One region of the Psychrobacillus sp. FJAT-21963 genome, then DNA from elsewhere that is predicted to be linked to it. Evidence: riboswitches for the same ligand, from Rfam matches in the RefSeq annotation. Region 1 holds a riboswitch; each other region holds the start of a gene.
What was found. A riboswitch is a leader RNA that binds a small molecule or an ion and turns the genes downstream of it on or off. The one in region 1 is predicted to bind S-adenosylmethionine.

Region 1 (3,264 bases):
CTTCCAATGTAATACCACCATCCACGCGTCCTTCATTCACCCATTGAACTACGTCTACTGTAAACGCATCTCCAGCTTCGAGTTTAACCGGATTGTCTGGATTTTCTTTGTTGTACTCATCAATGATTGTGTATTGTGCATTATTTGCTGCGATTGGAGCTAGTGAAAGTTCTGCTGAAGCAAAATCTTCTAATGATTTAATCTGTTCATTTTCTTTTTTCAGGACTAGACCTGTACTACTTAAACCAAGGAATTCTTGAGGGAAGATAAATTTTGCAGTACGTTCTTCCGTCCAAAATGCATTTTTAACACCTACTTGGTATTTCCCTTGTTCCACTCCAATCAATAAATCATCGCTTGTTGTTCCCACGTATTCAAATTCATATTCAGGTAGAAGCTCATCTACTAACTTCATCACTTCTACATCATAACCTGTCGCATTTCCTTTTTCGTCTTGCCATGAAATTGGTTTAGAAGCTTGGTCGTATGCTACTTTTACTTTACGTACATCTCCGTTACTTTCAGTACTGGTACTTGCGCTTGTATCATCATTTGATCCACATGCTGATAAAATCGTTACGGATGCCAATCCGACTGCTGCTAATTTTAAATACTTTTTAAATTTCATTTTCACCATTCCCCTTATTTAACTAATTATTTTTGATTTTTTCTTCTTCCAATGCAGTTAGTGCTAGTTTTTTAATCGTCATATCATCCATCGGAGGGTTATGTAGTCCGGCTCGAACATCACGATAGTAGCGTTGTAATGGATTGGTTCTTTGCAGACTTTTCGCTCCAACTAACCGCATCGCTTTATCAACGATTGTTATAGCAGAGTTTGTCACAATATGCTTTGCAACACTTACTTCATTTGTCAGTAAATGTCTTGTAGCTTCGTTGTCATAGGAAGAAGCTGCTCCATAAATGACAAATCGTGCTTTCGTAAGCTCTAAATCTATTTCCCCTATGAGCTGTTGAACATTTGGTAACTGTGCAATAGGACCATTCAAACTATTTGGAGAATGCGTATTAGCAAAGTGAACTGCGTAATCGCGAGCAGCTTGTGCAACTCCAAGATAAGTAGCTGGAATATGGAGTAACCAGCCATTTATTTTCCCACCGCTCGCAAACTCTGGAAGTTCAACTAGATCAGATTCATGGACAACTACATTATTTAATAGTAAATCGTTGCTGCTCGTTCCACGCATCGATACGACATCCCATGTTTCTTCGATGGATACCCCATCTAAATTTCTATTGATAAGGAAGAAGCCAACTCTTTCTTTTTCTTCAATCCAAGCAGAAGTTAAAAAATAGGAAAGCACTGGAGAAGCCGTTGTGAAAATTTTTCGACCATTTATTACCCACGTGTCTCCATTTTTTACAGCTGTTGTACCTGGGCGTCCTCCACGGGTGGGGCTGCCTGTTTGCGTCTCACTTGCAGAACGATTTATTAGTGCACCGTTAATAACCTCATTTGCAAAAAAGTCTAATTTATCCTTTTTCCAAAGGCTTTTCTCGTACAACTCACCGACAACCCCTAAACTCCAACCCATAGACAAGGCAGTGTTAGCATCATAGCTTGCAAGTGTTTCTTGCAAAAGAACCATGTCATAAACAGAGAATCCTTCTCCGCCTAACTCTAAAGGTAATGTAAGGCTTGCATAACCAATCCCCACTAAGTCCTTTACATTTTCTAAAGGGAAAATGGAAAGTTCATCAATTTCTGCGGACTTACTTTTAAATTTCTCCTCAAATTGATGCAATTGATCAAGCCATTTTTTTTGTTTTTCAGTTTTGATAAATATATTACTCAACAGTGTTCGTCTCCTTTAATAAGTAACGTACTATTCTTATTGTTAAAGTATGAATTAAATGAAAAAAAATCTCTTTTCAAAACGAAAAGAGTTTCATGTATATTATGTACACTTATCTCTCAAGACGTTTCTTGCTGGATGTAGCACCATGCCATAATTAGCGGTTGCTGAAGCATCATAGGGCCAGTCCCTCTGCTTCTCTTGATAAGTAATATGGAGTTGTTGAAATGAGTTTACTACGTTAATTGAGTGAAGTCAATGCTAAATTATACAAAACAGATAGGAATTAATATATTTTGTGAATATTTTATTCAACTTAAACAAAAGATGTTTCTTCATCATTTTATGGGGAACTGTATGTATGTGATGAATTTAATAGAGGAGGAATAAGCTTGGATAAAAAAGTAAATGAGAACAGTAAAAATGAACAATTAGAACAGTTTCGTGTAGATGATAAAGATAAGTCTCTTACTACGAACCATGGATTAAAAGTTTCAGAGGATGAATTTTCTTTAAAAGCAGGCGAACGTGGTCCTACTCTCTTAGAGGATTTTCATTTTCGTGAAAAAATGACCCATTTTGATCATGAACGGATTCCAGAGCGAATAGTTCATGCTCGTGGCTATGCTGCACATGGAGTATTTGAATTATATGAATCCTTACAACCTTATACAAAAGCGAAATTCTTGCAAACACCTGGTGAGAAAACACCGGTTTTTGTAAGGTTTTCGACCGTAGCTGGATCTCGTGGATCGGGTGAGCTTGCTCGTGATGCACGTGGTTTTGCTACTAAGTTTTATACAGAAGAGGGAAATTACGATTTAGTAGGAAACAATATTCCTGTATTTTTTATCCAAGATGCCATTAAGTTTCCTGATTTAATACATGCGTTAAAACCAGAACCGCATAACGAGATTCCACAAGCTGCAACTGCACATGATACTTTTTGGGACTTCATCGCAAACAATCAAGAGTCAGCTCATATGATTATGTGGGCGATGTCGGATAGAGCCATTCCTCGCAGTTTCCGAATGATGGAAGGGTTTGGCGTAAATACATTCCGATTTGTAAATGAAGAAGGAAAGTCCCATTTTGTAAAATTCCACTGGAAGCCAGTACTAGGTGTACATTCAGTCGTATGGGACGAAGCGCAAAAGATAAATGGGAAAGATCCTGACTTCCATCGTCGTGATTTATATGAGTCAATTGAAAATGGAAACTATCCAGAGTACGAATTTGGCGTACAGTTAATTGCGGAGGAAGACGAATTTAATTTTGATTTTGATATTCTAGATCCGACAAAGATATGGCCAGAGGAAGAAGTACCAGTAAAAATTATTGGTAAAATGACGTTGAATCGCAATGTAGATAATGTATTTGCAGAGACGGAGCAAGTTGCCTTCCATCCTGGTAATGTAGTTCCGGGGATCGACTTTACAAACGATCC
Region 2 (3,264 bases), on a different contig from region 1:
TTAGCATCCAAGTCTCCTGAATCTAAATCTTGGTTTGGTAAAACATAGTCTTGGTAAGTTTCGATAGTAAGTTCAATACCTTGTTCTTCTAATAATGGTTTAGCTTGTTCTAATATCTCAGCATGAGGAACGTTTGAAGCTCCTACTACTAATTTACTATCTTCTTCTTCTCCACCACAAGCAGCTAGTGTTAATGCACTAACGGATAATAATGCTCCTGCTAAAAACTTTTTCATCTAATTTCTCTCCTTCTCTAATTCCCCAATTTTATATGTGATCGAGTTATCTCGTTAACACCAGTTATCTCTTGTCTATCTTTGTTGTTATCGCGTCGCCAATCCATTGAATAATAAATACTACAATGAGTATTAAAATGGTTGCAACAAGCGTTACATCTTCTCTACTGCGTTGGAACCCATCTAAGAATGCTAACGTACCTAAGCCGCCTGCACCAATAATTCCCGCCATTGCCGTATATCCAACTAGTGATATACAAGTAACTGTAATACCAGAGACTAATGCTGGCATCGATTCTGGTAATAAAACCTTCCATATAATAGTAGAAGTTTTAGCCCCCATCGATTTAGCTGCTTCAAGCACACCTTTATCTATTTCTCTTAATCCAATTAAAACCATTCGTGCATAAAATGGAGCAGCTCCAATAACAAGAGCTGGAAACGCAGCATTTGGTCCACGAATAGTACCTAAAAGTAATTTCGTAAATGGAATAAGCAATATGATTAAAATAATAAATGGTATCGATCGAAAGATATTAGTAAATGCTCCCGTCAACCAATTTGTTAGTTTATTGGCCCATGCTTGATGCGGACTTGTTAAAAACAAAAGTAATCCTAGTGCAAGACCAAATACAAATGTTAATAAAGTAGAAACTGCAGTCATATAAAGAGTTTCCATTGTCGCTTCCCACATTTTTGGCCAATCAACATTTGGAAATAAAGTATTAATCATTGTTGATCACCTCTGTGTGTACTTTTTGTTCGTGAATAAATAGAATTGCTTTATCGATTGCCGATGCATCACCGTCAATCTGAAGAATCAATGTTCCATAAGCTCCACTTTTCGTATGTGTAATATTTCCTTGAACTATATTCAATTCCAAATCAAATTGTTTAATGAGTCTAGATAGAATTGGCTGTTCCGTTTGGTCTCCAACAAAAACAAGCTTGATGAGTTTGCCATTTGGATATAGTTCTTGTAAATTTTGAATCGTCTGCTGAGATTGATTATTTTCAGAAACTTGCGTAACAAATCTCTTTGTTATGGGCTGTTGGGGATTTTGGAAAACTTCCAGCACGTCCCCTTCCTCTACCACATGTCCGTTCTCCATTACTGCTACTCGATTACAAATCTTTTGAATAACCTGCATTTCATGCGTAATTAGTACAATGGTCAAACCTAATCTTTCGTTAATACTAATCAGTAAATCTAATATGGAATCCGTTGTTTCTGGGTCAAGTGCAGATGTAGCTTCATCACAAAGCAACACTTCTGGGCGGTTTGCTAATGCTCGAGCAATTCCTACCCGTTGCTTTTGGCCACCGGATAATTGAGAAGGATAATAATCTCCTCGGCCTTCTAAACCTACTAACTCAATCAATTCTTTTACACGAGTAGCTCTTTGTTCTTTAGGTACTCCTGCGATTTCCAAAGGAAAAGCTATGTTTTCTGCAACAGTTCTTGACCACAAAAGATTGAAATGCTGAAAAATCATGCTTACTTTATGTCTTACTTGTCGAAGCTTACCTTCTGAAATTGATGTAATTTCTTTATCATTTACAACAATTTGTCCTGAAGTCGGCTTTTCTAATCCATTCAACAATCTGATTAAAGTACTTTTTCCTGCACCACTATATCCAATAATTCCAAAAATCTCACCTTGCTTAATTGTAAGATTTACATTGTCAACAGCTACAATGGTACCTTGCTTCGTACTAAACTTTTTTGAAATATCTTTCAAGCTAATCACGTAAATCTTCCCTCCTGTATAGATAGTACTATTACTATCAAAAAACCCCTTCTGCAAAAGAGCAGAAGGGGTGTATGTTATCATTCAAAATAACAGTCATCCATTCTCTCATTTTCCAAAGCATTTTTTACGCTTTGAGTGATTTGGCACCATTTCATTTACATGACGGTTGCTGGGTTTCATCGGGCACTTCCCTCCACCTCTCTTAATAAGAGCGACACTATTCAATTGTTATCAATAAATCGAATTCTATCATGATAATTCGGTGTCGTCAACACTTTTTATAACATCTAAAAGATAAGGAATTGATTGGAAAGCATAAACCTTTTTATAAACAATTCCTTCTTTTGCAATTAAAAGACATGGCACACTTTCAATTTCATAATCCATCGCTAAATCTTTCATATAATTTATATTTGCCTGTCCAACTGGAAACTGTACAATTTCTTTAAGTACCTTCATCATTTTAGAGGCAACTTGGCATGTCCCACACATTGGGGTGTAAATATATAAAAGAGAAAGACTAGGAGCATTTTTAGCTTGCTCCCATTCCTCTCGAGACCATTCATTCACAAACATCATCCTATGTTAAAAATTCTTTTTTCACCTTAATCTTAGCACGTTGTAAGATAGAAGCCAAAACATCAAGCGGGGTATTTGCAACTTCACCATATACAGGATTCGTATATAGATGAATTGCTTCTGGATATACCTTTCTAACTACCGATCGTATTTGTTCTCCTGATTTATCGGAGTCTAAAAAAGCATATATGGGCAATTCTTCTAAAGGACTTAAGATTTCTTCTAATTTAACATTAGAAATAGTGCCATTCGTACAAACAATTTCAGTTGCTTCAGCAAGAATGGTTAAAAGTTTCAGTTTATCTGATCTACCTTCAACAAGAATTACTTTTTCACTAAATACCTTAGCCATCAGCTTCTCTCCCAGCACATTATATATACTAGTATATGAAAAAGCGCCAGTAAATAACCGGCGCCTTTTTAAATCCATTATTCTTGAATTAACTCTTCGTATTGTTCTGCAGATAATAGTGCATCCACTTCTGCTACGTCAGAAGGCTCAACTACGATCATCCATGCATTTTCATACGGAGATTCGTTTACATATTCAGGGCTGTCTTCTAAATCAGCGTTTACTTCTACTACTTTACCGCTGATCGGAGCATACAGTTCAGAAACAGTTTTAACTGATTCTACACTTCCGAAAGGATCTCCAGCTTTAATATCGTCTCCTACTTGTGGAAGCTCGACAAACA
Region 3 (3,264 bases), on a different contig from region 1:
TCACTTTTACTGCATTATTTTACTATTGGACCGGTAACGTAAAATAAAAAAGGAGCTGACATTAAGATGTCAGCTCTTTTTTAGTTTTTAAATAGAGAAAACCAGCCTTTAAATTTAAACCAAGCAAGCATGGAAAGAGCAATAACAACGATCAATCCCATCACGACAAAATAACCATATTTCCACTCTAGCTCAGGCATATACGCAAAATTCATTCCGTATACTCCTACGATAAATGTCAATGGTATAAAAACGGTGGATACGATCGTTAAAATCATCATAATCCGATTCATTCGACTAGAGTTAATCGACATATGACTGTCTCTAATATCTGCAGTAAGTTCTCGATTAGATTCAATCATTTCCGTGAGCTTTAGCAAGTGATCATAAATGTCTCCAAAATATGCACGTTCAGAGTGTTGTAAATTTATTCGTTCGGAATTCATAATACGGTACAATAAATCCCGCATAGGTATCACTGTTCTACGTAATCTAAGCAAATCACTACGTAAGTCAAAAACTTGATCTATAGATAAATGTCTCATATCTGAAGAAAGCTTGTCTTCTACTTCATTCAAATAATCCTCAATTTTATAGACGATTGGAAAATAAGCATCCACTACTTTATCGACGATATGATAGGTTGCATGCATCGCCCCACGTTCCCAGCCTTCTGAATTTCGAATAATGCGTTCTCGTGCTTGAGCCAATTCATGCATAGGTGGAAAGTGGAAGGTGACAACATAATCCTTTCCAACAAAAATATCTAGCTCTTCCGCTTCTAACGTTTCTTCATTAATGGTATGTAGAACATAAAAAGCATACCCATCATAATGGTCTAACTTTGGACGTTGAAGTCTTAGTAAACAGTCTTCTATTGCTAGCGGATGGAAATGGAAAAAAGAGCTAAGAAGATTCTCTTCTTCTTGAGAAGGTTCTCCAATATCAATCCAATACCATTCAAACGTTTTATTTTTAATATCATGGAGAGGAAAATCACATATTATTTCGTGATCGGTTGTAATGCCCATCGTTTGAATCATATCAAAACCTCACTTTTACATTGAATGCATGTTGCCATTATCTCATATTCGCATACTTCCATCAAAACACACCTCATAATATTTAACCTATAAATTATTTATAATGACTGGAAAAGTTTGATTAAATAAAAAATAGTATTGACATATATAATTTCTATCTGTATAGTGGGTATTAATCAAATATAACAACTTTCTTATCAAGAGAGGTGGAGGGACTTGGCCCTAGGATACCTCAGCAACAGGCATTTTTGCACTGTGCTAATTCCAAAAGCTTTTAGGCTTGAAGATAAGAAGAGAATAATCACTTTAACGACGTGTAAACCTCTTCTTGTTTCTAAGAAGAGGTTTTATTTGATTTAAAGAGCTATATGGAAAGAGTTTTGGCTTTGGTTTCACCTCGTTCACTTCAGTTACCCATTCGTAAGAAGTGCATCGAGTTAAATATAAAACTTCTTTTTTGAAGATCCCATTTGATCAATAGAGAAAGAAAGTATTTATTTTACACCACACAGAGTTTTGAACTAATCAACCCCCTTGTCTATATACTGGCAAAGGGGTTGATTAGTTATTCGGGTTAATTTTTATTTGCAATTAACTGAGGTGTTTGTCTAGTTTCTATAGCCTGCTTTTGCATTTACTAATATAAGTGCAAGAAGGAGGTGAATTTATCGTGAACCAATATCATCATAGACCTTGTCATTCATGCCATCAACCTCAAGTATCCCCATGGCAACAACCACCTGCGCAGCCAATTGTATGTCCACCGCAATATCGTGTACGTGATTCCTTTATACCGAGAATGCAACCTGTAATTCATCCAATCGTTAATGTGAATCGCGAGCATATTGTAAATGTTCCACAGCATTACTTTACAGAGACTAATCGAAACGTAGTTGTGAATCCACCCCTACAAGCATACCCATATCCGCAAGGAGGATTCCAACAAGCATTCCAACGTCCTTTCTTCGGTCCTCGTTACTAAGGATATTATTGTTTTAACTGCGACGACCAAGTGAAACGGCGCAGGAGCAACGAACTTAACTGCGACGAGTAGCTACCGCAACGCAGGAGCAACGAACTTAACTGCGACGAGTAGCTATGCTACGCAGGAGCAACGATCTCAACTGCGACGAGCAAGTGAAACGGCGCAGGAGCAACGATCTCAACTGCGACGAGTAGCTACCGCAACGCAGGAGCAACGATCTTAACTGCGACGAGCAAGTGAAGCGGCGCAGGAGCAAATGCCTTTTTTAAAAGCGCATTTGCTTTTTTTGTGTGTAAAATCCTTAATCTATTACCTTGATTTAAATTTTTTGTTAATGTTCGCATTACTCACCGAATCCGTGTATTTACCAAAAAAAAGGGCATTATAAATATTTAGACATATTGTAATTTTCTATATATTTTGATAAAGTTATATTTATTTTGATGGGTGAAATGATTAAGGGGGATGGAAATGAAGCTTTTTCTTTCAATTGATATGGAAGGAATCACAGGTTTGCCGGATCATACTTTTGTGGACTCCGGTAAGCATAATTATGAACGTGCTCGCCGTATAATGACACAAGAGGCAAATGCAATTGTAGAAGGTGCTCTATCTGTAGGTGTAAAAGAGATTTTAGTTAATGATAGTCACTCTAAAATGAATAATATTTTAGTAGAAGAGTTGCATCCAGAAGCTTCTTTAATAACGGGAGATGTGAAGCCGTTTTCGATGGTGCAGGCATTAGATGAATCTTACCTTGGTGCAGTATTTGCTGGTTATCATTCGAGAGCAGGACAACCTGGAGTAATGAGTCACTCAATGATATTCGGAGTTAGAAATATGTATATAAACGATGTAGAAATTGGTGAACTGGGATTAAATGCTTATGTAGCAGGGCACTTTGGTGTACCAGTTATTATGGTTGCAGGCGATGATGGTGCGTGTAAAGAAGCTGAGGCACTGATTCCTGGAGTTGTCACTGCAGTAGTGAAAGAGTCTATCTCAAGATCAGCGGTTAAGACATTGCATCCACAAAAAGCACATGCACTATTGAGAGAAAAGGTAGCTGTAGCGATTAGTAATAGAGATCAAATCAAACCGCTCACCCCTCCTAAAAATCCAACATTACGTATTGAATTTGTTAATTATGGTCAAGCGGAATGGGCGGCACTTATGCCTGGTTGTGAAATTATAGAAGGAACGACAATAGTTAAGTTCGAGGCAAAAGATATATTA
Region 4 (3,264 bases), on a different contig from region 1:
CTCAGAATTACGACTATTTGTAAGTGGCATAATCCCAAGGAAAATAGGAGAGGACAAGTGTTTCGTCGCTTCATAGATTTCCTCCATTTTTTCTTTCGAATAAACGGGCTGGGTAATGAAATAATCAGCTCCACACTCTATTTTCTTCTCTAGTCTTTTAACAGCACGATCCAGTACGCGAACGTTGGGATTAAAGGCAGCTGCCACAGAGAAGTTGGCTTTTTTTCGAAGTGATTTTCCTGAGAATGAAACACCTTCATTTAGCTGTTTTATTAATTGGAGTAACTCTAAACTTGATACGTCATATACACTGGTTGCTCCAGGAAAATCTCCTATTTTGGTAGGATCACCTGTAACAGCCAATATATCATGAATTCCAAGTGCATCCAGACCCATTAAATGTGATTGTAAGCCAATCAAATTGCGGTCACGACATGTAATATGAGCTAGAGGACGAATATTATTTTGCAATTTTAACATCGAGCCCATAGCCATATTGCTAATACGAGGAGATGCAAGTGAGTTATCTGCCATCGTTACTGCATCAATTCCAGCTGCATTCAGCTTCTCTGCACCTTCCATAAAAGTAGTAGTGTCTAAATGGCGTGGCGTATCTAGTTCCACGATGATTGTTCTTTCGGTTTTTGCTTTTTCATGTAGTGGTTGATTGACAGTTGGTTCTGCTTCCTGAATGATTATTGGCTTTCTAGGCGTTACGATTTTATTTGTAATTGGTGGTAGAGTTCCAATTCTTTTTTTCACGGCTTCAATATGTTTTGGTGTTGTCCCACAGCAACCGCCTATTAAACGAACTCCTGCTTCGCGAAGGTATAACGCTGCTTTTCCAAAATAATCTGCCTCAGATTCGTAAACAATACGGCCATCCTCTACATCAAGTAAACTTGCATTTGGATAAGCTGATAGAAATGCTTTTTCTGTTAGAGTCACCCCTTCGAACGCTTGAATTGTATGATGAGGACCAAGTCGACAATTGACTCCTACAATACTTGCTCCTAATGCCTCTAGTTGATGTAATGCATCATTTAGCGATAAACCGTTTTGCAAGATACCTGGCTCATGCATCGATACTTGTGCAATGATCGGTGTATCTGTCAGCTTTCTTAGATGCGTAACCGTTGCGGAAAGCTCTTCAAAATCATAGTACGTTTCTAGTAATAATCCATCTGGATTTCCTGATAGTAGTTGGGTAGCTTGTTGATTAACCGTTGCGATAATTTCATCAATAGTCGCATCACTCTTCCGAATACCGCGTATACCACCAATCGTACCAAGCACAAATTGACCACCAGGGGCAGCTGCTCTTTTTGCGATTTGGATCGCCGCTTCATTGATTTCTTTCATTTGATTTTCTAGTCCGTACCGCGCCAGTTTAATCGCATTTGCACCATACGTATTCGTCTGAATGATATCCGCGCCTGCAACTATATAGTCCTGGTGAATTTTCTCAATAATCTCAGGCTTCTGGATGTTTAATTCTTCGTTACAATAATCAATTCCATATGAATAAAGCAGCGTCCCCATCGCTCCGTCAGCAGTCAAAACATTCGTTTGCAGCTTCTCTAATAAACCCATTCACATTCATCCTCTCTAAAATAAAAAAAAGCCTTCCATGAAAAGAAGGCTTTACGAGTATGTAAAATTCGTCCCTTCTCATCTATCAGACACATAAGCATCTGCTGGAATTAGCACCTGACCAAACGGCTGGTTGCTGAAGCTTCACAGGGCCAGTCCCTCAGCTTCTCTTGATAAGAATTCAATATTCAATTTTTTATTAGACTTATCGTACCTTTATTCAACTAAAGCGTCAAGACGTAGATTGAATTTTCTTGCATCTTAAGATTGTTTTTATTATCCGATATTTGGCGGTTATTATCCGATTATCATGTGTTATTATCCGATTATCTCGACTTATTATCCGATTTTCACTTGTTATTATCCGATTATCTCGACTTATTATCCGATTTTCACTCTTTATCATCCGATTCATCAATTTAAGACCAATTCCACTTATAAATTGTGTTACGTTTAGATGGACCCTCTCTCGATAGCCCCATAGAATTTAATATGCGAGATGCGGCCTGATAAGAATCCAATTTAAGAAAATATCTACATTGCCGATTATTAATACTATCCCCGATTAGCATAAACCAATCACGCATCGCCTTTTCATGCGCCAAGCGATCTACGTGACCACACCTTAAACAGTTCCAGCCGTTTTTCTTTTTCGTCATCCCATGCGTCTCACACTTTTCACAATAGACCCCGGTCAGCAAATCATTTGGATTAATGCTCCATCGACTGCACAGTGGAAATGGAAAGTACACTTGATGACAAGCAACCATTTTCTTTGCTAATTCATGCATTGCTGGCACTTTCAGGCATACTTTCTCTCGAGTCATATTCCGCAAAAATACGGGAATCGTCGAATAAAGTATCGTTGGATAATTGATAGATGGCTCTACCACCTTCACCCTTGAATTCGTCAACACGATGACACCATGAACAGGAATACTCACACCTTGCAATCTTAACCAATCTTCCAGTAAATAAATATTCCGTTCAATCTGTACTTCTGGACTCTCAAATACATCGACTTTACCCTCTTCATTCTCTCGCTCAAGCTGGGAAGGATTTTGCTTAAACCGCAAACTTCCACTTATATTTTTACTCTCTAATACCACCGCAAAGTACTGCGTCAAAAATACCGTATCTATTTGAAACTTGCCGTACGATTCCAAGCTCACATCTTGAAACACCAAGTATTGGAACGGAAAAGAATACTTCTGAAAAACCCCATCCATTCTTTCTTCCCCGTATATTCCAGCCTTCGCCATGTGCATTTTAGAGTGAATCAACTCTTTCATGTCGTGTATTTTCGGTAAACGTCTATCTAATGACTTCAAAGCAATATAGCTAAATTCATGCGCTCGAGTTTTTACAATCATTTAATTTAAACACCCCCAATCGCATCGTATCATATATACAAAATTTGTAAATTACTCTAAAACACCATCAATTTCATTCCTACAATAAAAAAAGGACCAAAATTAAATTTTGGTCCGGGAATTACTCCTTAAATTAAATTCTCGCTGCAATCATTTCCGCCGTTTCCTTACCATTTTTAATGCAAGCGCCAATACCTACTCCATAATACGAGCATCCAGCAAGTACTACATTTGGAAGCATAGATGATAATTTCTGATTCAATGATTTTATCGCTTCTCCATGTTCCATATGATAGTT

Region 2: linked by a shared signal. The riboswitch ahead of AN959_RS17790 (methionine ABC transporter ATP-binding protein) and the one ahead of AN959_RS12285 (acyl-CoA dehydrogenase family protein) in region 1 are both predicted to bind S-adenosylmethionine.
Region 3: linked by a shared signal. The riboswitch ahead of AN959_RS21545 (hypothetical protein) and the one ahead of AN959_RS12285 (acyl-CoA dehydrogenase family protein) in region 1 are both predicted to bind S-adenosylmethionine.
Region 4: linked by a shared signal. The riboswitch ahead of AN959_RS10515 (bifunctional homocysteine S-methyltransferase/methylenetetrahydrofolate reductase) and the one ahead of AN959_RS12285 (acyl-CoA dehydrogenase family protein) in region 1 are both predicted to bind S-adenosylmethionine.

The regions. Positions count from the first base shown of each region.
Region 1 is NZ_LJIY01000004.1:299,681-302,944, reverse strand. It holds gene AN959_RS12290 (transporter substrate-binding domain-containing protein) at 1-628, opposite strand, end outside; gene AN959_RS12285 (acyl-CoA dehydrogenase family protein) at 651-1,817, opposite strand; SAM riboswitch class I at 1,927-2,028, opposite strand; gene AN959_RS12280 (catalase) at 2,210-3,264, shown strand, end outside.
Region 2 is NZ_LJIY01000009.1:243,415-246,678, reverse strand. It holds gene AN959_RS17800 (MetQ/NlpA family ABC transporter substrate-binding protein) at 1-236, opposite strand, end outside; gene AN959_RS17795 (methionine ABC transporter permease) at 301-969, opposite strand; gene AN959_RS17790 (methionine ABC transporter ATP-binding protein) at 962-1,987, opposite strand; SAM riboswitch class I at 2,093-2,202, opposite strand; gene AN959_RS17785 (thioredoxin family protein) at 2,240-2,560, opposite strand; gene AN959_RS17780 (toprim domain-containing protein) at 2,571-2,921, opposite strand; gene gcvH (glycine cleavage system protein GcvH) at 2,999-3,264, opposite strand, start outside.
Region 3 is NZ_LJIY01000005.1:82,617-85,880, reverse strand. It holds gene AN959_RS12845 (hypothetical protein) at 1-47, shown strand, start outside; gene corA (magnesium/cobalt transporter CorA) at 81-1,043, opposite strand; SAM riboswitch class I at 1,235-1,336, shown strand; gene AN959_RS21545 (hypothetical protein) at 1,714-2,025, shown strand; gene AN959_RS12830 (M55 family metallopeptidase) at 2,500-3,264, shown strand, end outside.
Region 4 is NZ_LJIY01000003.1:178,082-181,345, reverse strand. It holds gene AN959_RS10515 (bifunctional homocysteine S-methyltransferase/methylenetetrahydrofolate reductase) at 1-1,593, opposite strand, end outside; SAM riboswitch class I at 1,669-1,773, opposite strand; gene AN959_RS10510 (nuclease-related domain-containing protein) at 2,013-2,966, opposite strand; gene AN959_RS10505 (protoporphyrinogen oxidase) at 3,100-3,264, opposite strand, start outside.